3 regions of the Thermopolyspora flexuosa genome follow, and region 1 is predicted to be linked to each of the others. Evidence: predicted binding sites of a transcription regulator. Region 1 holds the regulator's gene; each other region holds the start of a gene.
The links. The regulator HrcA, encoded in region 1, represses chaperone genes, less so after heat shock. The targets are predictions, from matches to a motif close to TTGGCACTCTCNNNNNGAGAGTGCCAA.
Positions count from the first base shown of each region.

Region 2: a site for HrcA is predicted at 8,185-8,211, ahead of groL (chaperonin GroEL). Genes of this name have one in related genera too.
Region 3: a site for HrcA is predicted at 6,609-6,635, ahead of FHX40_RS00905 (FmdB family zinc ribbon protein). Genes of this name have one in related genera too.

Region 1 is NZ_VFPQ01000001.1:3,551,827-3,561,496, reverse strand. It holds gene FHX40_RS15120 (hypothetical protein) at 1-1,344, opposite strand, end outside; gene rpsT (30S ribosomal protein S20) at 2,091-2,369, opposite strand; gene lepA (translation elongation factor 4) at 2,999-4,837, shown strand; gene hemW (radical SAM family heme chaperone HemW) at 4,854-6,071, shown strand; gene FHX40_RS15100 (DUF3097 domain-containing protein) at 6,077-6,898, opposite strand; gene FHX40_RS15095 (hypothetical protein) at 6,952-7,854, opposite strand; gene hrcA (heat-inducible transcriptional repressor HrcA) at 8,121-9,137, shown strand; gene dnaJ (molecular chaperone DnaJ) at 9,138-9,670, shown strand, end outside.
Region 2 is NZ_VFPQ01000003.1:17,102-26,771, forward strand. It holds gene FHX40_RS24740 (peptide ABC transporter substrate-binding protein) at 1-718, shown strand, start outside; gene FHX40_RS24745 (SAM hydrolase/SAM-dependent halogenase family protein) at 792-1,589, opposite strand; gene FHX40_RS24750 (DUF3263 domain-containing protein) at 1,898-2,245, shown strand; gene otsB (trehalose-phosphatase) at 2,307-3,143, shown strand; gene FHX40_RS24760 (alpha,alpha-trehalose-phosphate synthase (UDP-forming)) at 3,171-4,595, opposite strand; gene FHX40_RS24765 (RNA polymerase sigma factor) at 4,737-5,288, shown strand; SAM riboswitch class I at 5,584-5,723, shown strand; gene thrC (threonine synthase) at 5,740-7,059, shown strand; gene FHX40_RS24775 (MoaD/ThiS family protein) at 7,073-7,348, shown strand; gene FHX40_RS24780 (cold-shock protein) at 7,782-7,982, shown strand; gene groL (chaperonin GroEL) at 8,338-9,670, shown strand, end outside.
Region 3 is NZ_VFPQ01000001.1:197,475-207,144, forward strand. It holds gene FHX40_RS26150 (hypothetical protein) at 6-428, opposite strand; tRNA gene FHX40_RS00880 (tRNA-Arg) at 1,008-1,080, opposite strand; gene FHX40_RS00885 (hypothetical protein) at 1,323-1,991, shown strand; gene FHX40_RS00890 (D-alanyl-D-alanine carboxypeptidase family protein) at 2,318-3,424, shown strand; gene cpaB (Flp pilus assembly protein CpaB) at 3,572-4,174, opposite strand; gene FHX40_RS00900 (S-methyl-5'-thioadenosine phosphorylase) at 4,522-5,328, opposite strand; gene FHX40_RS00905 (FmdB family zinc ribbon protein) at 6,276-6,581, opposite strand; gene FHX40_RS00910 (potassium/proton antiporter) at 6,865-8,367, opposite strand; gene FHX40_RS00915 (5-formyltetrahydrofolate cyclo-ligase) at 8,432-9,013, opposite strand; gene galU (UTP--glucose-1-phosphate uridylyltransferase GalU) at 9,038-9,670, shown strand, end outside.

The sequences.
Region 1 (9,670 bases):
CGCGCCCAGGGCGAGCAGAGACGGCGCGAGGTGGGCCGGCGGTACGGCGGGGCCGGGCACGAGCGACCCCAGGCCGTACCCGAGCAGCGCCGCCGGCACGCACACGAGCGCGACCGCCGCGCCCGCCCCGGCGGCGACGCGGGCGACCGCCAGGCGCGATCCGCCCACCCGCTGGTCGGTCCCGGGCCGCTCCGCTCCCGGATGCTCGCCGTTCCTCTGGCCGTTCGGCGAGGACCGTGACCGGCGGACCGCCGAGCGGTGCCAGGCGGGCGCGGGAGCCGGCCGCAGCCGGTCGCACAGCAGCCGTACCGCGAGCGTGACGGCGCCGCAGGCGACGAGGCCGAGGCCGCCGATGACGAGCCATCCGAGCACCACCGCGACGCGCTGCCGCTCCAGGAACCGGCCGAGCCCGGTGTCCAGGCCCGTGTGCAGCTCGAACCGCGCCACCCCGTTCGGGAGCGCGGCCTGCCGCCGGAGCCGGTCCCGGTAGCGGTCGACCGCCTCGGCGATCGCGGCGGCGTCGCGTGCGGTGATCGCGCCGGAGTCGACCGGCAGGGTCCACTCGTAGCGCAGGTCCGTCGGGCCGCCGAGCCGCGCCAGTGCGGCGTGGTGCACGAGGCCGGTGAGGTGCTGCTCGTCCCCGGCCGTGGTGAGCCGGATCGAGGCGCGCAGCAGATCCCGATGGTGGCGCCAGAACGGGTCGGCGGGCCGTACCGGCTCGAACAGGCCGGTGACCCGGGCGAGCCGCGGTTCGACGTCGCCGAGCAGCAGCAGCGACCCCACCGAGAGGTTCATCGCCGCGGCCCCGGCGTGCGAGAGCGCGACCTCGATCAGCGGCACGTCGCCGAGCCCGCCGTACCCGGGGACGGGCTGTGCCGTCGTGGGCGGCCCGGGCGGCGACCCCGCGACGTAGCGCACCCGGCCCCCCGCACCCGCAACCCAGGCGAGGTTGAGGAACTGCAGTGCGTGGTCCTCCGCACCGATCCGGTCGGCGAGCGGCATGCGCCGCGTCCGCGCCGCGTACGACGCCCCCGCCGCCTGAGCCGCGGCGCCGGTGGCGACGATCGCGCGCAGCGGCCCGGGCAGCCCGGCGTGCAGCCGGTCGTGCTGCTCGGCGAGCCGGTCGGTGTCGGTGAGCAGGTCGGCGGAGCTTTCCGGCTCGAGCGCGACGGTCAGGTCGGCCGGTTCGGCGGGGTTCTCCTGTACGGCACGGCGCACCGCCCGGTCGAAGGAGTCCGCCACGATCCGCGGCAGCCCGGCGAGCAGCGTGGCGGCGGTGAGGGTGAGGAGCGCGAGCAGGCCGGCCACGCCGCGGTGGGCGCGGAGGATGCGCAGCGGGCTCATGCGGAGCGCCCCCACGGCGCGGGCGGGCCGATGCGGTCCGCGCTCCGGCGGAGAACGACGGCGGACGCGGCGGATGACGCGGGCCGGCTACCGCCGCGGGGCGTGTCCGAGTGATCGGGGACGGTGGCCGGAGGCGGGACGGCCGCGGACCGGGCGCGTGCCGTGGCCTCGGGCGGACACGGGTCGGCGCGCGATGCGCCAAGGGCGACGGCCGCCGGCACGATCCCCGGGCCGATGGGGGCGGGGGCACCGGAAGCACGCGGACCGGCCGGGCGGGTGCCGCGTGGTGCGCCGCGGTGGGCGGTGGCGTGCGGCCGGCCCGGTGTCACCGCCGTGCCGATAAGGCGGTACGGCGGGCCGGGACGCAGGCGGGGCGGGCCGTACGCGGGCGTGCCGGATAAGACGGTGGCAGGCCGCGCCGCGCCGCGGGTGACGAACAGCGGAAGCGGTCCGGCGGTTGCACGCCGCACCGCCGGCGGCGTCCGCCACCACATCCGGGCTCCTCCGCTCGTCGTATCGCAGCCACCTGCCACGACTGTAAGCGCGAACGTCGGCGAGGTCGGCGGCGCGGGCCGGATGGTGATGGAGGCGATGCGCTACGGAAATGGAGAAGTGATATCGATTCCGTGACAAATTATGACATTGTCACGAACTTGAGATATCCGGGCATGGCGAAAGCGCCGTGCTCCCACGGAGTCACGGCGCTCGCGACGGTGATGCGCGCCCTGCGCTCGGCCCGGGAAGGCCTACTTCGACGCCGCGGCCTGCAGCGCAGCGGCGCGCTTGGCGATGGCCGACTTCCGGTTGGCCGCCTGGTTCTTGTGGATCACACCCTTGGTGACCGCCTTGTCCAGCTGGCGGCACGCGGCGCGCATGAGCACGACCGCCTGCTCGACCTCGCCCCGGTCGGCGGCCTCGCGGAACTTGCGGATCGCCGTCTTCAGCGAAGACTTGACGGCCTTGTTACGCAGACGACGCTTTTCGTTCTGCCTGTTGCGCTTGATCTGGGACTTGATGTTAGCCACGAAGAAGCCTCGGTCAGAAAGTCGGTGGATTGGTTCGCGCGGGCAGAGAGGGCGCACCACACGCAGTGAGACAGGGTATCAACGCCCCTCACGCCGCTCAAATCAATGCAGGGCACATGGCCCCTGCGGCCGCCGGCCGCAACGGGGACCCGGTGGGGAATGTGCCGTGCGCAAGGCAGTGTAGGACACCCGGTCGAGGCCGCACCGAAGGTTATCGACCCGTCACCCGTCCGTGCCCTGCCCGCCCGCATCCCGCCGTGGCCGCCCCGCCGGCCCGCCGCCTTGTTTCAATGGCACACCCGCCGCCCCGGGTACGGCCCGGCCGCCGCCGTGCCGGCCGTACCGGCGCCCGGCCACCGGTACGGCCGGGCGAGCGTGGGCCCCGGGCGGCCGGATCTTCGCCCGTCTCGCGGCCCTGCCGGTAGACTCGCCAGGAGTGCCGCCGCGGTCACGCCCGCGATCGGGAGCACCGGGGCACAACAGCGGGACGGACGCGGGAACCGCCGGGAGGCGGGACCGCGCCGGTGACACCGTGGCGGTCCGGGCTGTCACCCGAACATGCCACCATGGAAGACGGGCCGGCGCTCCCGGCCCCTTGATCGTGATCGAACCTGCCGAAACGGACCACGGTGCGCACTGAGCCTGGCCTGACCGACCCCGCGGTGATCCGCAACTTCTGCATCATCGCGCACATCGACCATGGCAAGTCCACGCTCGCCGACCGCATGCTCCAGCTCACGGGCGTGGTCGACGAGCGGCAGATGCGCGCGCAGTACCTCGACCGCATGGACATCGAGCGGGAGCGCGGCATCACCATCAAGTCGCAGGCCGTACGGATGCCCTGGAAGGGCCCGGACGGCGTCGACTACGTCCTCAACATGATCGACACCCCGGGCCACGTGGACTTCACCTACGAGGTGTCCCGGTCGCTCGAGGCGTGTGAGGGCGCGATCCTGCTGGTCGACGCCGCGCAGGGGATCGAGGCGCAGACCCTCGCCAACCTCTACCTGGCGATGAACGCCGACCTCACCATCATCCCCGTCCTCAACAAGATCGATCTCCCGCAGGCCCAGCCGGACAAGTACGCCGAGGAGCTCGCCGGGCTCATCGGCTGCGAGCCCCAGGACGTGCTGCGCGTCTCCGGCAAGACCGGGGAGGGCGTCAAGGAGCTGCTCGACCACGTGGTCATGCAGGTGCCGCCGCCGGTCGGCGACGCCGACGCCCCGGCCCGGGCGCTCATCTTCGACTCGGTCTACGACATCTACCGGGGCGTCGTCACCTACGTGCGGGTCGTCCACGGCCACCTCGCCCCCCGCGAGCGCACGATGATGATGTCGACCGGGGCCACCCACGAGACCCTGGAGATCGGCGTCATCTCGCCCGAGCCGATCCCGTCCAAGCACGGCCTCGGCGTCGGCGAGGTGGGGTACCTGATCACCGGCGTGAAGGACGTGCGCCAGGCCCGGGTCGGCGACACGGTCACCTCGGCCGCGCGCCAGGCGACCGAGCCGCTGCCCGGCTACGAGCACCCCAAGCCGATGGTGTACTCGGGCCTCTACCCGATCGACGGCGACGACTACCCGGAGCTGCGCGAGGCCCTCGACAAGCTGCGCCTCAACGACGCCGCGCTCATCTACGAGCCGGAGACCTCGGCCGCGCTCGGCTTCGGCTTCCGCTGCGGCTTCCTCGGCCTGCTCCACATGGAGATCGTGCGCGAGCGGCTGGAGCGCGAGTTCGGCCTGTCGCTGATCTCCACCGCGCCGAACGTCCCCTACCGGGTGGTGCTCGACAGCGGCAAGGAGGTCACCGTCACCAACCCGTCGGAGTTCCCCGGCGGCAAGATCGCCGCGGTGTACGAGCCGGTGGTGCGCGCCACGGTGCTCAGCCCGGCCGAGCACATCGGCGCGATCATGGAGCTGTGCCAGGGCCGCCGCGGCACCCTGCTCGGCATGGACTACCTGTCCACCGACCGGGTGGAGATCCGCTACACCCTGCCGCTGGCCGAGATCATCTTCGACTTCTTCGACCAGCTCAAGTCCCGCACCCGCGGGTACGCGTCGCTCGACTACGAGCCCGCCGGCGAGCAGGAGGCCGACCTGGTCAAGGTGGACATCCTGCTGCAGGGCGAGCCGGTGGACGCGTTCAGCGCGATCGTGCACCGGGAGAAGGCGTACTCCTACGGCGTGGAGATGGCGCGCAAGCTCAAGGAGCTCATCCCGCGGCAGCAGTTCGAGGTGCCCATCCAGGCGGCGATCGGCTCCCGTGTGATCGCCCGGGAGAACATCCGGGCGCTGCGCAAGGACGTGCTCGCCAAGTGCTACGGCGGTGACATCACCCGGAAGCGCAAGCTGCTCGAGAAGCAGAAGGAAGGCAAGAAGCGCATGAAGATGGTCGGCCGGGTGGAGGTGCCGCAGGAGGCGTTCGTCGCCGCGCTCGCCACCGACACGTCGAGCGACAAGAAGAAGTAGCCCGCCGGGGCCGCCCATGCCTTCCGCCCTGCCCGACGGCGAGCCGGTGCCCCGCACCGGCGAGCTGCCCGAGTCCGCGCTGCGCGGACTCGGGGAGCGCCCGTTCGGCTTCTACGTGCACGTGCCGTTCTGCGTGACCCGCTGCGGCTACTGCGACTTCAACACCTACACCGCGGCCGAGCTGGGCCCGGGCGCGAGCCGCGCGGACTACGCCGAGACCGCCGCCGCCGAGGTACGGCTCGCGCGGCGGGTGCTCGGCGACGCCGCGCCGCGGGTGGCGACCGTGTTCTTCGGCGGCGGCACGCCCACCCTGCTGCCGCCCGCCGACCTGGTGCGGATCCTGCGCGTGATCGACGAGGAGTTCGGGCTCGCCCCCGGCGCCGAGGTCACCACCGAGGCGAACCCCGAGTCGGTCACCCCGGCCGCGCTCGCCGAGCTGCGCGCGGGCGGCTTCACCCGGATCAGCCTCGGCATGCAGAGCGTGCGGCCGCACGTGCTCGCCGTACTCGACCGGCGGCACACCCCCGGCCGGGCCGCCGCGGCCGCCCGGGAGGCGCGCGCAGCCGGGTTCGAACACGTCAACCTCGACCTCATCTACGGCACGCCGGGGGAGACCGACGACGACTGGCGGGCCACGCTCGCCGCCGCGATCGAGGCGGGGCCCGACCACATCTCGGCCTACGCGCTCATCGTCGAGGACGGCACCCGGCTCGCCGCCCGCATCCGCCGGGGCGAGCTGCCCGCGCCCGACGACGACGTCGCCGCCGACCGCTACCTCATCGCCGACGCCATGCTCGGCGAGGCCGGATACGCCTGGTACGAGATCTCCAACTGGGCCCGCTCGCCCGAGGCGCGGTGCCGCCACAACCTGCTCTACTGGACCGGCGGCGACTGGTGGGGCGTCGGCCCGGGCGCGCACAGCCACGTCGGCGGGGTGCGCTGGTGGAACGTGAAGCACCCGGCCGCGTACGCGAGCCGCATCGCCGCCGGGGAGTCGCCCGGGCACGCCCGCGAGGTGCTCACCGCCGAGGACCGCGCCGTCGAGCGGCTCATGCTCCAGCTCCGCCTCGCCACCGGCCACCCGCTCGACGAGATCCGCCCGCAGGCCCGCCCGGCCGTGGCCCGCGCGCTCGCCGACGGGCTGCTCGACCCCGGGCCGTTCCGCGCCGGCCGGGCCGTGCTCACGCTGCGCGGCAGGCTGCTCGCCGACGCGCTCATCCGCGACCTCGCCTGAGCGGGTCACTCGGCGGGCGGCGGGCTCACGAAGTCGATCAGCTCCTCCACCCGGCCGAGCAGCTCCGGCTCCAGGTCCGTGAAGTGGGTGACCCGCCCCAGGATGTGCCGCCACGCCTCGCCCGGGTCCATGCGCCAGCCGAGCGCCGCGAGCACCCCCTCCTTCCACGGCACCCCCTTCGGCACCTCCGGCCAGGCCGGGATGCCGAGCACCGACGGCTTCACCGCCTGCCAGATGTCCACGAACGGGTGCCCCACCACGAGCACGTACGGCGAGGCCACCTGCTCGGCGATGCGGCTCTCCTTCGAGCCGGGCACGAGGTGGTCGACGAGCACGCCGAGGCGGCGCCCCGGCCCCGGGCCGAACTCGGCCACGATCCGCGGCAGATCGTCGATGCCCTCGAGGTACTCGACGACGACCCCCTCGACCCGCAGATCGTGGCCCCAGATCTTCTCCACGAGCTCGGCGTCGTGCACGCCCTCCACGTAGATGCGGCTCTCCTTGGCGACCCGCGCCCGCAGGCCCTCCACCACGATCGAGCCCGACGCGCTGCGCCGCGGCCGCGCCGGGGCGCCCGCCGGCCGGGTGCCGGGCCGTACCAGGGTGACCGGTCTGCCCTCGAGGAGGAACGCCCCGCGCTCCAGCGGGAAGACCCGCCGCCGCCCGAAGCGGTCCTCCAGGGTGACCCCGTGCTTGTCGCAGGCGACCACCGCGCCGCAGAAGTCGCCCGCGGCGTCCTCCACCACCAGCCCGGGCTCGGCCGGCACCTCCGGGATGGGCTCCCGGGCGAAACGGCGCCGCCGGCCGGAGAGCACGTCCTCGTACATGGCAGGGCACGCTAGCAAATCACGGCGTCATCGCCGCCTTGCGACGGCCGGTGTCACCGCCCGCCGTACGGTGGCCACGGCCCGGCGAGCCGCCGCCGCGCCCGGCTGCGGCGCACCAGCACGAGCACCGTGACCACGACGGCCACCGCGAACGTGACGAACATCAGCGCGAACCACAGCAGGACGCCGCCCACGGTGCTCGCGGCCTGGTCGCTGGTGAACTGCTTGCCCACGCCGAAGACCACGTCGGAGGAGGCGGGGGCCTCGCAGACGATCCGGTAGGTGCCCGGCTGGGTGACGCCGATGTCGAAGACGTGCTCCCACACCCGGCCGCCCGCGGTGAACGTCATCGTGTAGCCGGGCTTGGTGAGCGGGACGCCCTGGCCGGAGGCGGTCGTCGCCTCGCAGACGAAGTTCACCGGCCGGCTGGTCGAGGCGTACAGCACCGGCCGGTCCTCGGGGGAGGCCTCGAAGGTGGCGGGCTCGCCGCTGCGGAAGTGCCGCGGCGGGGCCGCCTCCTCGCCGACCGACTCCACCGTGGAGAACACGCCCATGAACCCGAGGACCACGCTCGCCACGAAGGCGAGCCAGGCCAGCAGGATCCACACGCGCCGCGGCCCGACGGCGGCGGGCGGCGGGGGCGGCGCCCCGGGGCCGCCCGGCGGCGGACCGTAGCCGGGCGGGGGAGCGCCGGGGGACGGCGGCGGGTACGGCGGGGCGTGGTGCGCGCCGGGCGGCGGAACCTGCTGCGGCCCGGGGGCCGAGCCGTGCGGGGAACCGGGCTGCGACGGGAAGCCGGGCGGGGAACCGGGCGGCGGGCCGTACGGTGACCCGGGGGGCGGGCCCGGCTGCGGGGGCTGCGGGGCCGGGCCGGACGCGGGACCGGGCGGCGGGCCGCCGTACCCTTGAGGGCCGGGGGCCTGCCCCTCCGGCCGGGGGTCGTTCGACTGGCTCATAATCCGAGTGTGACGGTTTCCCTCCCCGGCCGCACCGGCCCTCGACCCGGTGTTTCGATACCGATTTGGTGCCCGTTCGGCCGCGGAACGGACCGTCGACACGACCGTCGCGGTACCGTCACGGCGGAATCGGGCGGGAGCCTTCCCACCCGCCAGAATGAGTTATCGCACCTGAGAGATGGGAGCCGTACACTTGGCACTCGGGAACACTGAGTGCCAAGCAAGGTGTTGTTACACGACACCGGGGCGGCCGGGAGGTGAACACGTTGCTCGATGACCGCAAGCTGGCGGTTCTGCGCGCCATAGTCGAAGATTACGTGTCCACCAACGAGCCAGTCGGATCCAAGGCGATCGCGGAGCGGCACAACCTCGGCGTCTCCCCCGCCACGATCCGTAACGACATGGCGGTGCTGGAGGAGCAGGGGTACATCACCCAGCCCCACACCAGCGCCGGGCGGGTGCCGACCGACAAGGGCTACCGGCTCTTCGTGGACCGGCTGTCGCAGATCAAGCCGCTGTCGGCGGCCGAGCGACGGGCGATCGAGACCTTCCTGGCCGGCGCGGTCGACCTCGACGACGTGCTGCGCCGTACGGTCCGGCTGCTGGCCCAGCTCACCCGGCAGGTGGCCGTGGTGCAGTACCCGTCGCTCACCAAGTCCACGGTGCGCCACGTGGAGATCGTCCCGCTCACCGACCGCCGCGTGATGCTCGTCCTCATCACCAACACCGGCCGCGTGGAGCAGCGCGTGATCGAGCTGCCCGACCCGGTGAAGGAGGACCGCATCGCGCACCTGCGGGCGATGCTCAACGCCTGCCTCGACGGCTGCGGTCTGAGCAACGTGCCCGACACCGTGCAGGACCTCCCCGAGCACCTGCCGCCGGAGGACCGTTCGGTCGCGGCCACGATTCTTTCGGCTCTCCTTGAGACCCTCGTGGACCGCAACGATGAGAAAATCGTGATGGCCGGCACCGCGAACCTCGCCGCGGCCGACTTCTCGGTCAGCCTGCGCGAGGTGCTGGAGGCGCTCGAGGAGCAGGTGGTCCTCATGCGCCTGCTCAGCGAGCCGTCGAACGACCCCTCCTCCCTGACGGTGCGGATAGGCTCGGAGAACCCGTACACGGGGTTGAAGGGCATGTCGTTCGTGGCCGCCGGGTACGGCTCCGGCGACAAGGAACTCGCCCGGCTCGGGGTGCTGGGCCCGACGCGAATGGATTATCCGGTGACGATGGGTGCGGTGCGCACGGTGGCGCGCTACGTCGGTCAGATTCTGGCGGGGTCTTAAGTGGCGAAGGATTACTACGCCATCCTCGGGGTGCGTCGCGACGCCAGCCAAGAGGAGATCAAGAAGGCGTACCGGAGGCTCGCGCGCGAGCTGCATCCCGACGTGAACCCGGATCCGGCGACCGCCGAGCGCTTCAAGGAGATCAACCAGGCGTACGAGGTGCTCTCGGACGCCAACAAGCGCAAGATGTACGACCTTGGCGCGGATCCGTTCGGCTCCGGCGCCACGGCGGGCGGCACGGCCACCGGGTTCGGTGCGGGCTTCCCGTTCAGCGACATCATGGACGCCTTCTTCGGCACCGGCACCGCCTCGCGGGGCCCGCGCACCCGGGCACGCCGCGGCCGGAACCACACCATCCGGGTGGAGCTGGACCTGACCGAGACGGCGTTCGGCACGACCCAGGAGCTCGTGGTCGACACCGCGGTCCTCTGCGACGTCTGCCAGGGCTCCGGCACGTCGCCGGGAACCCACCCCGACACCTGCGACATGTGCAACGGGCGGGGCGAGGTCTCCCAGGTCACCCGCTCGTTCCT
Region 2 (9,670 bases), on a different contig from region 1:
CACCCCGCTCAAGTACAACAAGGTCTACAGCGACCCGCGGGTCCGCAAGGCGATCTCGATGGCGATCGACCGCAAGTCGATCGCCGAGGAGGTGTTCTACGGCAGCCGGGTGCCCGCCGACGACTTCATCAACCCGGCGATCGAGGGCTACCGGCAGGGCGTGTGCGGCGAGCCGTGCACCTACGACCCGGCCAAGGCCCGGCAGCTCTACCACGAGGCGAACGGGCCGAAGAAGATCGAGCTCGGCTACAACAGCGACGGCGGCCACCGCGAGTGGGTGGAGGCGGTCGGCGAGGACCTGCGGCGCAACCTCTCGGTCGAGGTCACGGTCAGGGCCTTCCCCAAGTTCGGCACGATCCTCGACCAGCTCGACGCGAACAAGTACGGCGGGCTGTTCCGCATGGGCTGGGTGATCGACTACCCGTCGGCGGAGAACTACCTCACCCCGGTGTTCTCCACCGCCGCGATCGCCCACGGCCAGAACTTCGGCGGCTACTCGAACAAGCGGTTCGACGAGCTGATCAAGAAGGGGGACGCGGCGCGCACCCCCGAGGAGGGCCTGAAGTACTACCAGATGGCCGACGACATTCTCATCCAGGACATGCCGTACATCCCGGTGTACTTCTACCGGCTCAACGCGGCCTACTCCCACCGGGTGAAGAACGTGCAGATCAACCTGCGCAACCACGTCGACTGGCTGTCGGTGGAGCCCGCCTGACGGCGCGGGTCCGGCCCGGCCGGCGGGCCGGCCGCGCCTCCGGCCGGCCCGCGCGGCACGCGGGCGGGGCGGCCTAGCCGGCGTGGACCGCGGGCGAGAGCCGTACGTGGGCGCCGGGCGGCAGGCCGAGCCGCTCGGCCGCGTCCCCGGAGTTCACCGCGAGCGCGACCAGCCCGGCCGAGTCGGCGAACGCGACCACGTCGCCGGGCGGCACCGCGGCGAACGTCTCCCGGTACGGCACGGACAGCTGGCGGCGGCCGAGCTGCACCGCGAGCGTGTCGCCGTTGCGCACGCCGAGCGCGGCCAGGTCGTCGGCCTTGATCGACAGCTGCACGTTCCCGTAGTGGTCGACGGAGAGCACCTCGCCCTCGACCGCGCCGTCCCGCACCCGCGAGGTCGGCTCGGGCAGCACGACGAGCCGGTCCACCGGCAGCTCGGGGCCGACGTCGGTCAGCGGGCGCCCCCGGGCCAGGTGCGCGGCGACCGGGGCGAAGATGTCCCGGCCGTGGAAGGTCCGGGAGACCGGGGTGAGGAACAGCTCCTCGTTGGTGAGCTCGTACGCCGCATCCGCGCCGCCCACCGCGTGCACGGCCCACGACAGCAGCCCGTTGTCCGGCCCGACGAACACGCGCCCGCCCGCGCGCACCGCCACCGCGCGCCGTGCCGTACCGACGGCGGGGTCGACGACCGCGACGTGGATGCCTTCGGGGAGGTACGGCACGGTCTGGGCGAGCACCGCCGCGCCGCGCCGGACGTCCCCGGCCGGGATCATGTGGCAGACGTCGATGATGCGGCTCTCCGGCGCGATCTTGATGATCACCCCGTGGCACGCCGCCACGAAACCGTCTTCCAGCCCGTAGTCAGTGAGCATCGTGATAACAGAGGTCACAGCTCGCGACACTACGGCGTGATCCACGCGGTGAACAGCTTTTGTCCGCGGCTTGTCGGCGGCCGGTCGCCCGGGCGGCGGCCGCCCTCCGGCACACGCTTTCCGATCTGCGACGGAATCCGGAAACGTCCGTGTCGCCGCCTATGCTGAACGCGTCAGGTGTTTTGCCACCGTTTGTCGGCCGGCGGGTCCGGGACGTGGATCCCATTACCATTGCCTGGGGCCGCCCGCACACGGTGTGATCACCACCGTGGCGTGACCATCGTGCGCCTCACCCCGAGGAGGAGAGCATGGACACCGCACCGGCCGGCGGTGACAGGGCCGCCGCCGACCCGGGCCCGCGGACGCCGCCCACGCCCGCCGGGCGCGAGCTCTCCGACCGCGAGCGGCGCATCCTCACCTTCGAACGCCAGTGGTTCCGCTACGCGGGCGCGAAGGAACGGGCGATCAAGGAAACGTTCGACATCTCCGCCACCCGCTACTACCAGATCCTCGCCGAGCTGATCGACCGGCCCGAGGCGATGGCCTACGACCCCATGCTGGTCAAACGCCTGCGCCGGCTGCGCGCCGCCCGGCAGCGGGAGCGCGCCGCCCGCCGCCTCGGCGCCGCCCCCGACGGCGACCGCACCTGGAAATGATCCGGGAAACCGGTTAGACAGGGGATCGGCCGCAGCGACCCGGGATCCGGGGGTGAGGGAGATGGGCGCGGACATGGAACGGTTCGGCGTGCGCACCGCGACCGGCAGGGCGGCGCTCGAGGCGCTGCTCGCCGACCCCGCGGGCGCGGTGATCGCCTCGGACTTCGACGGCACGCTCTCGCCGATCGTGGCCGACCCGGCCGCGGCGTACATCCACCCCGACGCCCCGGCGGTGCTCGCCGGGCTCGCCCGCACGGTCGCGGGCGTGGTGATCGTCACCGGCCGTCCCGCCGCGCAGGCGATCGAGCTGGGCCGCCCGCCGGGTGGCGAGGTGGGGCTCGCCGACGTGCCGGGGCTCGTGGTGCTCGGCCAGTACGGCGTGGAGCGCTGGGAGGACGGCCAGGTCACCGCGCCGCCCCCGCCGCCCGGCCTCGACCGGGTGCGGGCCGCGCTGCCCGGGCTCGCCGCGGGCTTCCCGGGCGCGCGCATCGAGGACAAGGGCCGGGCGCTCGCCCTGCACACCCGCGGCTGCGCCGACCCGCAGGGGGCGCTGCAGGCGCTCGCCGACCCGGTGGCGAAGCTCGCCGCGGAGACCGGCCTGCACGTGGAGCCCGGCCGCATGGTGCTCGAGCTGCGCCCGCCGGGCATGGACAAGGGCGTGGCGCTGTCGGCGTTCCTCGCCGAGCGCGGCGCCCGCTCGGTGCTGTTCGCCGGTGACGACCTCGGCGACCTCGCCGCGTTCGACGCGGTGCACCGCGGCCCGGTCCCGGGCGTGGCGGTGTGCAGCGGCTCGGCCGAGGTGACCGCGCTGCGCGACAAGGCCGACATCGTGGTCGACGGCCCGGCCGGGGTCGTCGGCCTGCTGCGCGCCCTCGCCGCCGCCCTGGCCGCCCGCTGACGCGCCGCCGTACGGCACGGCCCTCCGTCAGGCGAGCGCGGCGAGCTGCTCGGCGAGCCACTGCCGGGGCGGCAGCGCGGTGGCGGCCGCGGCGAGCCGGCGGCCGCGCTTGAGCCGCTCGTCCTCGGGCATGGCGAGCGCCTCGTGCAGCGCCGCGGCCGTGCCGGACACGTCGTACGGGTTGACCATGATCGCGTCCGGGCCGAGCTCGGCGGCGGCGCCCGCCTCGCGGGAGAGCACGAGCACGCACCGCGGCGACAGGATCGGCCCCTCCTTGGCCACCAGGTTCATGCCGTCCCGGATCGGGTTGACGAGCAGCACGTCGGCGAGCCGGTACGCGGCGAGCGACCGCGGATAGTCGTCGTGCACGTCGAGGATGATCGGCTCCCAGTCCTCGGTGGCGTACTCGTCCTCGATCTGCTTGGCGCAGCGCATCACCGCCGCGGTGTACTCGCGGTACTCGGGCAGGTCGTGCCGCGAGGGGTAGGCGAACGCCAGGTGCACCACCCGGCCGTGCCACTCCGGGTGGTCGTGCAGGAACTCCCGGTAGGCGAGCAGGCCGCGCACGATGTTCTTCGACGGCTCGGTCCGGTCGACGCGCACGATCAGCCGCCGGTCCCCGACCGCCTCCCGGATCGCGTGCAGCCGCGCCTCGACGTCCGGCTCGCCCGCCCGGGCGAGCAGCGCGCCGCCGTCCACCCCGAGCGGGTGCACGCCGATGCGCGTGGTGCGGCCCTCGTGGCGGACCGTGCGCGCCACCCGGTCCACGTCCGCGCCGAGCACCGCCTCGCAGCAGTCCATGAACGCGTTCGCCCAGCGCGCGGTGAGGAAGCCCGCGTGGTCCGCGCCGAGGATGCCGGCGAGCACCTCGCACGCCACGTCGTCGGGGAGCAGGGTGAAATATTCAGGCGGCGCCCACGGGGTGTGGGAGAAGTGCGCCACCCGCAGGTCGGGCCGCAGGGCGCGGAGCATCGCCGGGGTGAGCGTGAGGTGGTAGTCCTGCACCAGCACGCGCGCGCCGTGCGCGGCCTCCTCGGCGAGCGCCGCGGCGAACATCGCGTTGTAGTCCTGGTACGACTCCCACTCGCGGCGGAACCGCGCCCCGAACGACGGGGTGTTCGGGGTGTCGTAGAGCAGGTGGTGGACGAACCACAGCGTGGAGTTCGCCACGTCGTTGTAGGCGCGGTGGAACGTGGCCGGGGGGATGTCGAGCATGCGCAGCGGCCCGGTCGGATGCCCGGCGAGGTCGAGCCGCCCGCCCGGGGCCGCCCGCGCCGCGCCGCGGTCCCCGTCGGTGAGCGCGGCGCAGATCCACAGCGGCGGGTCGTCGTCCCCGAGCTGGGAGAGCCCGGAGACCAGGCCGCCGCCGCCGCGCCGCATGGTGAGCCCGCCGTCCGCGGACGGGGTGAACGAAACCGGCCCCCGGTTGGAGGCGACCAGGACCGTGTGCATCGTCCTGTGCATCGTCCGCTCCACTCGCTCGTGCCCCTCGCCGGCGGCTCCCCAAGCAAGCAGGCTAACCAAAGACGACCCGCGCCAATAGGATGACGGCGCGACGAGGCGCGCGATCACACGCCGATGGGAGTCTGCGAGATGGCGCTGGACGAGACGACCGAACACCTTGCCCGGGCGGCCGCGCGAGGGGATCAGCGTTCGCTCGGCGAACTGCTCGCCCGCATCGAGCCGGACGTGCTCCGGCACTGTCAGCGGCTGCTGCCGTACCCGCAGGACGCGGAGGAGGCGAGCCAGGACGCGCTGCTCGCGGTGGCCCGCAACATCGGGCGCTTCGAGGGCCGGGCGAAGTTCAGCACCTGGCTGCACATCGTGACCGCGAACTGCGCCCGCACCACCTACCGCAGCCTCAAGCGCCGGGCCTCCGAGCAGGCCGGGGAGCTGCCCGAGCAGCGGCCGGACCCGCACCGGGTGAGCGTGATCGCGGGCTCCCGGCTCGACCTGCTCGACGCGATGGAGGCGCTCGAGGCCGACAAGCCCGAACTCGCCCAGGCGCTGGTGTTACGGGACATCTGCCAGCTCGACTACGCCGAGGTCGCCGACCAGCTCGGCATCCCGCTCGGCACCGCCAAGTCCCGCATCCACCAGGCCCGCAAGTACGTGCAGTCCATGCTCGGCGAGGCGTACGGCTGAGCCGCCCGCGCGCCGGGCCGCGCCGCGGCCGGGCACGCCCGCGGCCGGTCACACTGTGTAATCGACCCCGGCGGGCGCACGGCGGCGCATCTCGACACGTGAGACACCCCATCGGCGCGGCGAGACCCCGTTGTACAGTCTTTATCGAGACCGGTGTGGTCTGGGCCGCACAGTGTGGTGTTGTCCGGTTGATTGCTGGTTTCCCCCGATCGTGGGCGGCAGGTGACGCCGATCACCGAGGGTGACCGCCCTGATCGATTCGCTCCGCGGAGGTCTCCGCGGGTACAACTGAAGACGCTCATCCAGAGGGGTGGAGGGACCGGCCCGATGAAGCCCCGGCAACCCTCCCGGTGCACTTCTCGCGAATCGCGAGGCCGCCCGGGACAGGTGCCAATTCCGGCCCACGGCCAAGGTGGTCGTGGGTGAAGATGAGGAGAAAGGCCTCGCTTTCATGGCGCTTGCAAGCACGGAATCCGTCAGCACGTCCACGTCCACGTCCTACGACTTCGGCCCGGCCGTCGGCCTCTCCTGTCGCGAATGCGGAGCCCTGTACGATCTGGGGCCCAATTTCGCGTGTATCGAGTGTTTCGGGCCACTCGAGGTGGCCTACCCCTGGAGCACCGGCCGCGAGCTCGCCGCCGACCAGGTCGGGGAGGCGCTGCGGGCGAGGATCGAGAGCGGGCCGGGCAGCATCTGGCGGTACGCCCCGCTGCTGCCGGTGCCGGCCGACGTGGCGACCAAGCCCAACCTCGCGCCGGGCTGGACGAAGCTGGTGAAGGCCGACAACCTCGCCAAGGAACTCGGGCTGCGCAGCCTGCACGTGAAGGACGACTCGGGCAACCCGACGCACTCCTTCAAGGACCGGGTCGTGGCGATCGCGCTCGAGGCGGCCCGCACCTTCGGGTTCCACACCCTGTCGTGCTCCTCGACCGGCAACCTCGCCGGCGCCGTCACCGCGGCCGCCGCGCGCGCCGGGCTCGACGCCTGCGTGTTCATCCCGGCGGGCCTGGAGGAGGCCAAGATCGTGATGGCCTCCGTGTACGGCAAGCGGCTGGTGGCGATCGAGGGCACCTACGACGACGTCAACCGGTTCTGCTCGGAGCTGATCGGCGACCCGATCGGCGAGAAGTGGGGGTTCGTCAACGTCAACCTGCGCCCCTACTACGCCGAGGGCTCCAAGACGCTCGCCTACGAGATCGCCGAGCAGCTCGGCTGGCGGCTGCCGGACAACGTGGTGATCCCGGTGGCCTCCGGCTCCCAGCTCACCAAGATCGACAAGGGCTTCCAGGAGCTGATCAAGCTGGGGCTCGTCGAGGAGAAGCCCTACAGGATCTTCGGCGCCCAGGCCGCGGGCTGCGCCCCGGTCTCGGCCGCGTTCAAGGCCGGCCACGACGTGGTCCGGCCGGTGCGGCCGGACACGATCGCCAAGTCGCTGGCGATCGGCAACCCGGCCGACGGGCCGTACGTGCTCGACATCGCCCGCCGTACCGGGGGCGCGGTCGAGGACGTGACCGACGAGGAGATCGTCGACGCCGTGCACCTGCTCGCCCGCACCGAGGGCATCTTCGCCGAGACCGCGGGCGGGGTCACCGTGGGCGTGCTGCGCAAGCTCGTCGCGGACGGCCGGATCGATCCCGACGCGGAGACGGTGGTGCTCAACACCGGGGACGGCCTCAAGACGCTCGACGCGGTGTCGGCCGGCGCCCGGCCCACCGCCACGATCCGCCCGTCGCTCGACGCGTACCGCGCCGCCTTCCCGGACAATTCCTGAAAGGTTTGCAATTATGGCTGTCTCAGTGCGGATTCCGACGATTCTCCGTACCTACACGCAGGGTGCCGCCGAGGTCACGGGCGAGGGCGCCACGCTTCGCGAGGTGCTGCAGAAGCTCGACGCGGACTACCCGGGGATCGGCGCCCGAATTCTGGATGACCAGGGCAGGATTCGCCGTTTTGTCAACGTCTATGTGGGCGAGGAGGACGTGCGTTTCGCCGACGGCCTCGACACCGCGACGCCCGACGGATCGTTGATCTCGATTATCCCGGCCGTGGCCGGCGGCTGACGCCCGGCGACGGCGTCGGTACGGCACGCGTCGTGGCGATACCTCGGTGTCGCCGGCGATACCGGCGCGTGCGAAACCGCACCGACGCCGGACCGGGCCGGTGAGGGATGACGCCCGCGTGCGGACGCCGCAACGCGGGCGTCTCGGCTTTTGTTCGCCCACGGCGTACGCTCGCTATCGCCGCCGAAGTTTGCGAAACGGGATACAAAATACGAATTCGCGGAGAGTTTCCGGTGTGCCGGGTGCAAATCGGTACGCCGGGCGGGAACGCCAAGCGTGAGTTTTGCGGTTGACTCTGTTGCCCCACGGCATGCCACAGGTATCGTCGAATGCGATCGACGCGTTCGGGAGGTTTCCCCGGCTTCCCGGATCGTCGGTCATGGGCCTCGCGGTGAAATGGGCGAGGTTCTGGCCCAGCAAGAGGAGTCGGAAAGTGGCGCAGGGCACCGTCAAGTGGTTCAACGCGGAGAAGGGCTACGGCTTCATCGCGGTAGACGGTGGTAAGGATGTTTTCGTCCATTACTCCGCGATCCTGATGGACGGGTACAAGTCGCTCGAGCAGGGGCAGCGGGTCGAGTTCGAGATCACGCAGGGCCAGAAGGGTCCGCAGGCCGAATCGGTGCGGCCGTTCTGACGCGAACTCACGACACGGCAAGGGCTCGGTCCCGCGGCGGCGACCGAGCCCTTTTGGGTCCCTCCGCAGGTGCGTCACAGGGCGTCGCGTCAAGGTGCGGGCAAAGGTGCTTGAGAGCCCTTTTGAGCGGCCTTTCGGGCACATATCTCCAGGTCGCAGGGCTTGCGCTTGCACTCGCGGGGGTAGAGTGCTAGACAGTTCGTTGGCACTCTCCTGTCGAGAGTGACAACCGGATCGAGGCGATGGGGCCTTGCCGAACCGCGCGAGTGGGGTCGCGGCCGAGGCAGGACCATGCCGTCGCGGGCGTCGGCTCGATCCGCTGCAAGCCACCCTCTGTCTGGGAGGTCTCAGCCTTATGGCAGCCAAGATGATCGCGTTTGACGAGGACGCCCGGCGCGGTCTCGAGCGCGGTATGAACCAGCTCGCCGACGCCGTGAAGGTGACGCTCGGCCCGAAGGGCCGCAACGTCGTGCTGGAGAAGAAGTGGGGTGCCCCCACGATCACCAACGACGGCGTGTCGATCGCCAAGGAGATCGAGCTCGAGGACCCCTGGGAGAAGATCGGCGCCGAGCTGGTGAAGGAGGTCGCCAAGAAGACGGACGACGTCGCGGGCGACGGCACCACCACCGCCACCGTGCTCGCCCAGGCCCTGGTACGCGAGGGTCTGCGGAACGTTGCCGCCGGTGCGAACCCGATGGCGCTGAAGCGCGGCATCGAGGCCGCCGTTGAGCGCGTGAGCGAAGAGCTTTCCAAGATCGCCAAGGACGTCGAGACCAAGGAGCAGATCGCCTCCACGGCCTCCATCTCCGCCGGCGACACCCAGATCGGCGAGATGATCGCCGAGGCGATGGACAAGGTCGGCAAGGAAGGCGTCATCACCGTCGAGGAGAGCAACACCTTCGGCCTCGAGCTCGAGCTCACCGAGGGTATGCGCTTCGACAAGGGTCTGATCTCGATGTACTTCGTGACGGACCCCGAGCGCATGGAGGCGGTCCTTGAGGACCCCTACGTCCTCGTGGTGAACGGCAAGATCTCGGCGAACAAGGACCTGCTGCCGCTGCTCGACAAGGTCGTGCAGGCCGGCAAGCCGCTGCTGATCATCGCCGAGGACGTCGAGGGCGAGGCCCTCGCCACCCTGGTCGTCAACAAGATCCGCGGCCTGTTCAAGTCCGTCGCGGTCAAGGCCCCGGGCTTCGGCGACCGCCGCAAGGCCATGCTCGGCGACATCGCCACCCTCACCGGTGGCCAGGTCATCAGCGAGGAGCTGGGTCTCAAGCTCGAGAACACCACCCTCGACATGCTCGGCCGCGCCCGCAAGGTCGTCGTCACCAAGGACGAGACCACGATCGTCGACGGTGCCGGTGACCCGCAGGAGATCGCGGGCCGCGTGAACCAGATCCGCGCCGAGATCGAGAAGACCGACTCCGACTACGACCGCGAGAAGCTGCAGGAGCGGCTCGCCAAGCTCGCCGGTGGCGTCGCCGTCATCAAGGCCGGTGCGGCCACCGAGGTCGAGCTCAAGGAGCGCAAGCACCGCATCGAGGACGCCGTCCGCAACGCGAAGGCGGCCGTCGAGGAGGGCATCGTCCCGGGTGGTGGCGTCGCCCTGCTCCAGGCCGGTGCCAAGGCCTTCGACAAGCTGGAGCTCTCCGGCGACGAGGCCACCGGTGCCCAGATCGTCAAGAAGG
Region 3 (9,670 bases), 3.4 Mb from region 1:
GCAGATCAGTCGACCGGCCGGGCGCCGTCCCAGACGCGTTCGAAGCTGGTGGTGTAGGTGGTCGCCATGTCGCCCCCGGTGACCTTGCGCAGGTGCAGGACGGGGGCTTGGGCGGCGGGCGTGCCGTAGACGTGGGTGTTGACGAACAGCTGGTCGTCGGCCCGGTAGATGGAGTTGTACAGGATCGTGCGGTGAAGCCGGATCTCCACTGACTGCTGGCCGCGGATGGGCCGGTATAACACCAGCGCGTTTCTGATCCGTGCGGCCATCGCCTCGTTGATGCCCTCGTCGGCGCCGCGCTGGGCGACCTCGGGGCAGTCGGGATCGCCGAGCAGGATGCGTACCCGCACGCCGGCGGCGGCCTTGTCCTTGAACAGCCGGACCATGCCCGGGTCCTCGGCGAGGAAGAGCCCGGAGTAGACCAGCACGCCGATCTCCTGCTTGGCCTCAGCGAAGAGCCGTTCCCAGGTGCCGCGTGGTACGGCCCAGCGGTGGGGTAGACGGCGATGATCTCGCTTTGGGAGGCTGCGGCGACCTGCTCGCGGCTGAGCGCGTCGGGCCACAGGTAGGACTCGTCCACGCCGAGGAACGCGGCGACGGCGTACCGGTGGCGGCGGTAGGGTGTGCGTCCCTTGGTGATCCAGCGTTCGACGGTCTTGGGGTCGACTTGAGCGACGGCGGCCAGGTCGGTGAGGGTCACTCCGCGTTCGAGGAGTACGGCGCGCAGTCTCTCGTTGGCCATCTCACCTGTCCGCTTCGGGATGTCAGGGGACGCGCAAACCCTAGCCGTACGTCCTGAACAGTACCAGCCATGTGCTGAGAGCGTTCTCGTCCTCCTCTTGCACCCTCGGTGCGAACAGAGCACCAAGGCAGGGCGGGCGGCAATGTGATCGACAAAGCGCCCCTCTGCAAGGGATCCAGGAGACCTGGCCGGCGGCTGCTCTTGGTCGAATGTGAGTACGCGCAAAAAGGCCCAGGTCAGGGCTGGTATGGGCTGGTCGGAGGAGTGCCCCCGGCAGGATTCGAACCTGCGGCACCCGCTTTAGGAGAGCGGTGCTCTATCCCCTGAGCTACGGAGGCTTGATGGTGTAAGCCTACCGAACTGTGCGGGCTTGGTGTGCCTCATGGGGACGTGGGTCGGGGAAGGGGGTGGTCATCGGGGGTGTGGTGGGTGGCAAAGGTCTGGTAAGCGGTGGGTTCGGTGGGGTGGGGGCTGATTACCGTCACCTGGCATGAGCGAAGGGATGCGAGGGACGGAAGGGCGGGCTCCGGAGCGGGCGGGGTGTCTGCCGAGCGGGGTGGGGCGGCCCTGGGTGCTTGTGGTGGCGATGCTGGTCCCGGCTGCGGTGGGGGGTGCCCTGATGGTCGTGTCCCTGGCCGGGGTTGGGGTGCAGGAGCGGCAGGCGGGGGCGGTTCGGGCCGACGCGGGGGTGGTCGGGGCCGAGCCGCGGAGGCAGCCGTCGTTCGCCATGCCGGAGGTGGTGTACGGCCGGGCGGTGGTGAAGGTCTCGAGGGCCGGAGAGCGGCGACGGCCGGAGGCGGCCGGGCCGCGGAAGGCGCCGGCGAGGTCGGGGGTGGGGTCGCGGCCGGAGCAGGGTGAGCGGGAGCGCGGGCCTGTGCGGCTGCGGGGTGAGCGGACGCCGGTGCCGGCGGTGATGCAGCGCGGGCGGGTGGTGGAGCCCGGCGGCAAGGCGCGGGAGCGGAAGCGGGAGAAGAACGCGGAGGAGTGTCCGCCGGGGGAGCGTGGGCGTGGGGAGGTCGGTGAGAGGCGCGTCGGGGCCGGTGGGAAGCGCGCGCAGCGCGCACAGGTCGGTGGCAAGCCTGTGGAAACCGGCGGGAAGGGCGTGCAGGCCGGTGATGAGCCCGCGCAGGGCGGTGGCAAGGTCGCGCAGGTCGGGGAGAGGCCTGTGGAGGCCGGTGAGCGGGTGAAAGGGCAGGAAGGGGCGGCGCCGCTGTTGCGGCTGCGGATCCTGGCCACGGAGGCCGAATAGCCGAATAACGGGCATTCCCGTAAAACTGCTCACGTTGGGGGCGTGGGTGTGTTTCACTCTTAGGCGGCCGGTGGCGCTGGTGGGCAGGGCCCTGGCCGTCTTGCGGTGTGGACTGCGTGGCGTGATGTGGCCGGATGTGCGGCGCCGGGGCTGACCGGTATGGCCCTGGCGGCGTGTGAGGTCGTCGCGTACTGCTGCGACTGAGACTCACGAAATCATCCTTCTCGGTACATACCGGTCGTGGAGAGTTCCCGTCGGGGGCTCGTTTCCCTGTAGTAACGTGCCTTGCGGTTCGGATCGCGAGTTGGCAAACGGAGGAGTCGGACGTGGCATCTCCTCGGTCAGCGGGGCTGATCGCGGTCGTCATGGTGGTGACTTCGCTCGTTGGAGAGGCCTCCTCGGCGAAGGCCGAGGCCCGCGTCGCGATCGGGGCCACGAACGAGGCGGGGACCGAGCGGCAGGGGGCGGACAAGGAGCCGACCACGCTGCTCGAGCTTCGGCGGCAGGCGCAGAAGGCCACCGCGGACATCGAGGCGGCCACGAAGGCGCTGGTCAATCGGCAGAAGGCGCTGGAGGAGTCGCAGAAGAAGCTCGCGGCCAAGCTCAACCAGCTCCAGGAGGCGAACCGGGAGCTCGCCAAGATGCGGGAGCCGTTGGCCGAGCTGGTGCAGTCGCTCTACCAGGTGCCGACGATCGGCGGCCTGTCCACCTTCATGTCGGGTAACGAGCAGGCCAGCCTGCGGGCGATGAGCGACGCCACGCACCTCGTCGCCGCCAGGAACCAGGTACTCGAAGAGAGCGGGAAAGCGTTCCAAGAGCGGGAGCGGCTCGCGGCCGAGGCGCAGGAGCTGCGGGCGGCGAACCTGCTGCAGGAGGCGCAGCTCAACGCCGAGATCGACACGCTGCGGAAGCGGTCGCAGAAGCTGGTGAAGAACCTCACCGCGGCGCTGCAGAAGGCCGGCGTACGGCTCAACAAGCAGGCCAGGACGACGGGGTGCAATCCCTCGCTGGTGCCGACCGCCGCCCAGTACCCCAACGGTCTGCTGCCGCAGGCCTATCTCTGCCCGCTGCCGAACACCAAGGGGCACCAGCTGCGGGCGGACGCGGCGATCGCGTTCGCCGCGATGAACGAGGCGTACCGTAAGCGGTTCGGCAGGCCGCTGTGCGTCACCTCGAGCTACCGCAGCCTCGGGGCGCAGCAGGCCGTCTACTACCAGCGGCCCGGCCTCGCGGCGATCCCCGGGAAGAGCAACCACGGGTTCGGGCTCGCGGTCGATTTGTGTGGGGGTGTGGAGGTTTTCCGGTCGCCGCAGTTCAACTGGATGGAGGCCAACGGCAAGAAGTTCGGGTTCATCCACCCCGACTGGGCGTACCGGAGTCCTTTCGAGCCCTGGCATTGGGAGTACGACCCCGAGCTTGGTGCGAAGCTCTGAAGTCGGGCTTCTGCTTCTCCTCTCTTCTCCGTTCTTCTCCTCTTCCTCCTCCGCTGCGCTGCTCTTTCGCGCGCTCGGGTGAGGGGCGTGTGTCTCCGTGCGGCTTCCCGCCGAGCGGCTTGGGGTGAAGGTGCTCGGATGCACCGGTCATCGGCGGGGGCGGATCGCCACGGAGAGGCGGCCGGTCGATTGGGCGAGGGCCAGGTGGGCGGCCTGGGCCGGGGTGGTGGCGAGGACGACGAGGGCTCCGGTGCCGCTGTCGCCGGTGGGGGTGGTGATGACGCGGACGTTCTGGGCCACCGGGAGAGCGGCGGTGGGGCGGTCGGTCAGGTCCGTCGGGGCGCTGAGGACGTCGATCGTGTCGCCGGGGGAGAGGAGCTTGGCGGCGTCGGCGTCGGCGATGCGGACCGGGGTGGCGAGCAGGTGAGTGCCGTAACCGGCCAGCAGGCCGGGGCCGAGGAGGCGGGCGTCGGTCAAGGGCTCGCCCGCGCGCATGGGGGAGGCGAGGACGCGGCCGGTCACCTGGGCGCCGGGGCGGAGGACGCCCGCGGGGAGCACGTCGGGTGGGAAGCGTGCGGAGGTGACGTCCGCGGCGGTGAGCGGGCCGCCCGGGAGGTCGCGGGCCGCCACGAGGATCTCCACGCCCGGGGCGGGGCGGACCGAGATGAGGGCGCAGGCCATCGCGGTGGCGGCGAGCAGGGCGGCGATTGGGCGACGTCGCCGGGCGAGGAGACGACGCAAGGTGTGCATGGTCGTTCGTGACTCCTGAGGCGGGGTCGGGGCGTCGGCATCGATCGGTGGTCGGTACGGCTGCGCGGTTCGGCCGTGGACCCGGTCGCGGGCACGACCTGGCTGGGCATGGTGCGCAGCCGGGGTTGGGTCTGGTACCGCTGCCGTCCTGCCGCCGCGCCGGTCGCGGGGGGCGAGGCGGCAGGGGCAGGTCGGTCTCGTCACGCCAGGGTGTGGGGGATGGGCGCGCCAAGGTGGCAGGTGCCGGCTCGGGTTGTGGCCGGTGCCGTCCGCCGAGGGGCGTGGCGGGTCGTCGGCGGGCTCGGCGGCCGGCCGGTCAGTGGCTGGCCGGATGGACGGTCGCCGGGCTAGGGGAGCTCGAAGGGGAGTTTGATGCCGTCGAGGGCGTGGCCGCAGGGGCAGGTGCGTTCCTCGGGGAGGGCCTCGACGACCTTCGCCACCAGGGAGCGCATGCGTTCGATGTTGGCGGCGAAGAAGGCGAAGACCTCCTCCTGGCTCACGCCCTCGCCCACCTCCACGCCGGCGTCGTGGTCGGTCACGAGGGAGAGGGAGGTGTAGCAGAGGGCGAGCTCGCGGGCGAGGACCGCCTCGGGGTGGCCGGTCATGCCGACGATGGTCCAGCCGTTGCTCGCGAACCACTGGGACTCGGCGCGGGTGGAGAAGCGGGGGCCCTCGATGACGACGAGGGTGCCGCCGTCCACGGTGGGCCAGCCCTCGGCGCGGGCGACGGAGACCGCGGCGGCGCGGCCGGCCGGGCAGTAGGGGTCGGCGAAGGTGACGTGTACGGCTCCACCTTCGTCGTAGTAGGTCTGGGGGCGGCCGGAGGTGCGGTCGACCAGCTGGTCGGGGATGACGAGGGTGCCGGGGCCGTACTCCTGGCGGAGGGAGCCCACGGCGCTGGGGGCGAGGACCTGGCGTACGCCGAGGGAGCGCAGGGCCCACAGGTTCGCCCGGTAGGGGATGCGGTGCGGGGGATAGCGGTGGCCCCTGCCGTGGCGGGGGAGGAAGGCCACGGTCCGGGAGCCGATGCGGCCCACGGTGATGACGTCGCTTGGGGGGCCGTAGGGGGTGTCGACCTGGAGCTCCTCGGCCTCGTCGAGCAGGGAGTAGAAGCCGGAGCCTCCGATGACGGCGATGTCCGCGCGAGTGACCATGGCGCCGACACTAACGAATGCGGTGGCTCGTGCGGATCCGGGTGGGGTGGTCCTGTGGATAACTCCGCACGGGTGGGCACGGCCTGTGGATGGAGGGCCGCGCACCTGTGGACAAAGTCCCGGGCAGGGCTCGTCGGCAGGGCGTTACGTGAGTGACTCCGTCGGCCCGAGGCCGGGTCCTGCCGTTTTGGGTCGCGTTTACCGCACGGTTGACGGAATCAGGGTGCCGGTACGGCGAGCCGAATCAACCGGTAAAACCGCGTGAATCGGGGTGGGATTTGGCATTGCGAAGGCGTACGAGCCGGGTCGCCGAGATCGAAGGGCCGTTTCCGCCGGCCGTTCTGCCGCGGCGCGGCGCCGACGACGGCATGGGGAAAGGGCTTGGGCGGAGACCGTCAACGCCCTTTGCACGCGATGGCGTTTTCCCCGCAATCCGTAAAGGCGTGCGTGAAGCTTTCGCGGGCCGTACGCGATGGCGACCCGGCCCGTACGCGCCGTTGCGTCGGGGAAAGGGAGAATCCACCACCCGGCGGCAGGTCGTCCCTCGATGCGCCGTTGTGGCCGGATATGCCGCAGGCCGCGCCGATGGGTCGTGACCGACGTGGCCGAGGACGCCGTGCGGCCACTTGGTGCGGCACCGCACCAGGTCACGGTCGTGGCCGCGAAACGCACGGGGCGTCCGAATGCTCGCCACCTCGCACGTGCGCCGGAGACCGGCCTGCCACGGGCCGACGGCGAAGTCCGGGGTCGGGTGCGGTGGCGGGAACGGCGGCGGAAGGCCTGGGGACGATGTGGGGATCGTCCGGGCTGTGGCCGCAGGCCCGGCTTGGGCCCTGTGGGGCCGGGCAAACCGGGCCGGGTACGGAGTGCCGAGCGGCGACGCCCGGGCGACGCCTGTATCCGCTTGCGGGCGGAGGAGTGGCCGCGCTCAGCGGGATGCGGTCGGCTCAGGCGGCCGAGGTCGACGCGGTGCTGCTCGTGCTGTCGGACTTGCTGCTGCTGTCGGACGAAGAGGAGCTCGAGGTGCTCTTGCTCCCGTTCGAGCTCGACGAGGACGACGAGGACGAGCCGTTCGACGAGCGGTTGTCCGTGCGGTAGAAGCCGGAGCCCTTGAAGACGATGCCGACCGGCGAGAAGACCTTGCGCAGCCGTCCCTTGCAGCTCGGGCACTCGGTCAGCGGGTCGTCGGTGAACTTCTGGACGACCTCGAGCTGCTCGGAGCAGGCGGTACAGGCGTACTGGTAGGTGGGCACGCACTCCTCCTCAATGGCTCACACCGACTGGCACTCTGACGGTGCGACTGCTAATGGTACGGCTCGGACTAGCATAAATGCCACTCAGGTCCGGTCTAGCCCGCTTGACCAGCGCCTTCGCATCGCACGGCCCCGTGCGCCGCCGACCCGCCGCACCACCGCGGCACGGTCGCCAACACCGTCCGCCCCCTACCACACGGCGATCCCTCCCCGGTACGGCACAGCCGCCTTGGCGCCTGCCAAGGCGTGACGCAGGCCACGGTAAAGGCCGCAGGCGGCAGCCTCAGTCCCCCCGCTCGCCGTACCACCCGGCAAGCTTGCCGCTGCGGCTCACGGCCCGCAGGCGGCGCTCCACGGCCTCCCGACACGCGGCCGTGGCGACCACGAGAAGCTGGTCCCCGGTGAGCAGCCGGGTGCTCGGCTCGGGCACGAAGGCGCGGCCCTGGCGCACGATCATGGTGACCGCGGCGTCGCTGGGCAGCCGCAGCTCGAAGATCTCCACGCCGTCGAGCCGGGAGCCGGGCGGCACGGTGACCTGGAGCAGCTCGGACTTGAGCTCCTCCAGCGGCGCGGCCTCCACGTCGAGGTCGTGGGCCTCGCCGGGATCGGTGACCTTGAGCAGCCGGGCGGCGAGCGGCAGCGTGGGCCCCTGGACCAGGGTGAAGACGATCACGATGACGAAGACCTCGTTGAAGATCGTCTTCGCTCCGGGCACCCCGGCCGCCCACGGGATGGTGGCGAGCACGATCGGCACCGCGCCGCGCAGCCCGGCCCACGACAGGAACGCCTGCTCCCGCCACGGGATGGCGCCGATCCGGGCGACCCGGGCGAGCAGCGCCGAGGCCACCACCGAGGCCGGCCGCGCCACCAGGATCAGCGCGAACCCGGCCACCAGCCCGGGGACGAGCGCGGCGGGCAGCTCGTCCGGCCGGGCGAGCAGCCCCAGCATGACGAACAGCCCGATCTGGGCGAGCCACGCCGCCCCCTCGGCGAACCCGCGGGTCGCGGCCCGGTGCGGCAGGCCCGCGTTGCCGAGCACCACCGCGGCGAGGTAGACGCCGAGGAACCCGCTGCCGTGCGCCAGCACCGCCCCGCTGTACGCGCCGAGCGCGACCGCGAACACCGCGAGCGGGTACAGACCGGACGCGGGCAGCGCGACCCGGCGCAGCGCGAACGCGGCGAGGAACCCCACCCCGAGCCCGATCGCCCCGCCGATCGCGAGCTCCAGCAGCACGTCGAGCACGAGGATGCCGGCCCGCGTCGCCGCCGCGCCCCCGGTGCTCAGCGCGGCCACGAGGATCACCGCGGGCGCGTCGTTGAAGCCGGACTCCGCCTCCAGCGTCCCGGCGAGCCGGGCCGGCAGCGGCAGCCGGCGCAGCACCGAGAACACCGCGGCCGCGTCGGTCGAGGCGAGCACCGCGCCGAGCAGCAGCGCCGACCGCCAGTCGAGGCCGAGCGGCCCCGCCGTGCACGCGGCGAGCACGACCACGCTCACCCCGACCCCGGCCGTGGCGAGCACGATCGCCACCGGTACGGCCGGCCGTACCTGCCGCCAGTTCGTGGTCAGCCCGCCCTCGGCGAGGATGACCGCGAGCGCGACCAGGCCGATCTCCCGGGCCAGCTCGGCGTCGTCGAACACGAGGCCGAACCCGTCCTCGCCGAGCAGCAGCCCGAGGCCCAGGTAGATGAGCAGGCTCGGCAGCCCGGTGCCGTGCGCGATCCGGACCGAGACGATCGCGGCGATGACCACGCCCGCGCCGAGGAGCAACCAGACGTCGAGATGCATCCGGCGCCCCCTCCCCGCCCGGTCTCACCGGCCGTATCCGTGCATGTGAGCCACGTAATTTCCGTTACGTCGCCGCCTCGACCCGCCCGACCCTCACGATTCCCGAGGGGAGTGCGGCGTACCGGACGGGCTGGTCGTGGGGCTCGGCGGGCACGCCGTCGACCAGCTCGCCCTCGTGCAGCAGGGCCACCGTGGGCACGTTCGGGCCCACCCGGGCGAGCGCCCGGTCGTACGAGCCGCCGCCCCGGCCGAGCCGTACCCCGGTGGTCCGGTCGACCGCGAGGGCGGGCACGATGACGAGCGCGGCGGTGCGGATCGCGTCCACGCCGCGGCGGGTGTCGACCGGCTCGAGCAGGCCGTTTCTCCCCGGGGCGAGGGAGTCCGGGCCGTCGTAAACCGCCCAGTCAAGATCGTTGTCAGGGCGCAAAACCGGCAGCATCACGGTCGCGCCGTGCTTCCACAACGCGTAAACGAGGCCGTGGGTGGAGGGCTCGGTGCCGAAGGACCAATAACACGCGACCAGCCCCGCCATCTGCACCCACGGCTGGTCGAGAAGCGACTCTCTGATCGCGGCCGCGGCGCCCTGCGGGTCCTTCACCGTGGCCCGCCTCTCCAGGATTCGGCGACGCCACTCCCGCTTCTCCATAAGCCCCTCCATTAAAGTCAATGCATGGCTGACTTCGACACTGTGACGAAAGCCGTCATCCCCGCGGCGGGTCTCGGAACACGATTCCTCCCCGCCACCAAGGCAACGCCGAAAGAGATGCTGCCCATCGTCGACAAGCCGGCCATTCAGTATGTGGTCGAGGAGGCGGTGGACGCCGGACTCCTCGACGTGCTGCTGGTCACGGGCCGGAACAAGCGTTCCATCGAGGACCATTTCGACCGAGCGTACGAGCTGGAGGAGGCGCTCGCCGCAAAGGGGGACGAGGTACGGCTGTCACAGGTGCTGGAGACGGCCGACCTCGCCACCGTGCACTACGTACGGCAGGGCGAGCCGAAGGGCCTCGGCCACGCGGTGCTGTGCGCCAAGCAGCACGTGGGCGACCACCCTTTCGCCTGTCTGCTCGGTGACGACCTGATCGACCCGCGCGACCCGCTGCTCAAGCGCATGATCGAGGTGCGCAGGCGGTACGGCGGCAGCGTGGTGGCGCTGATGGAGGTACCGAAGGACCAGGTCTCGCTGTACGGCTGCGCCGCGATCGCCCCCACCGAGGAGGATGACGTGGTGCGGGTCACCAACCTGGTGGAGAAGCCCGCCCCGGAGGACGCCCCGTCGAACTGGGCGGTGATCGGCCGCTAC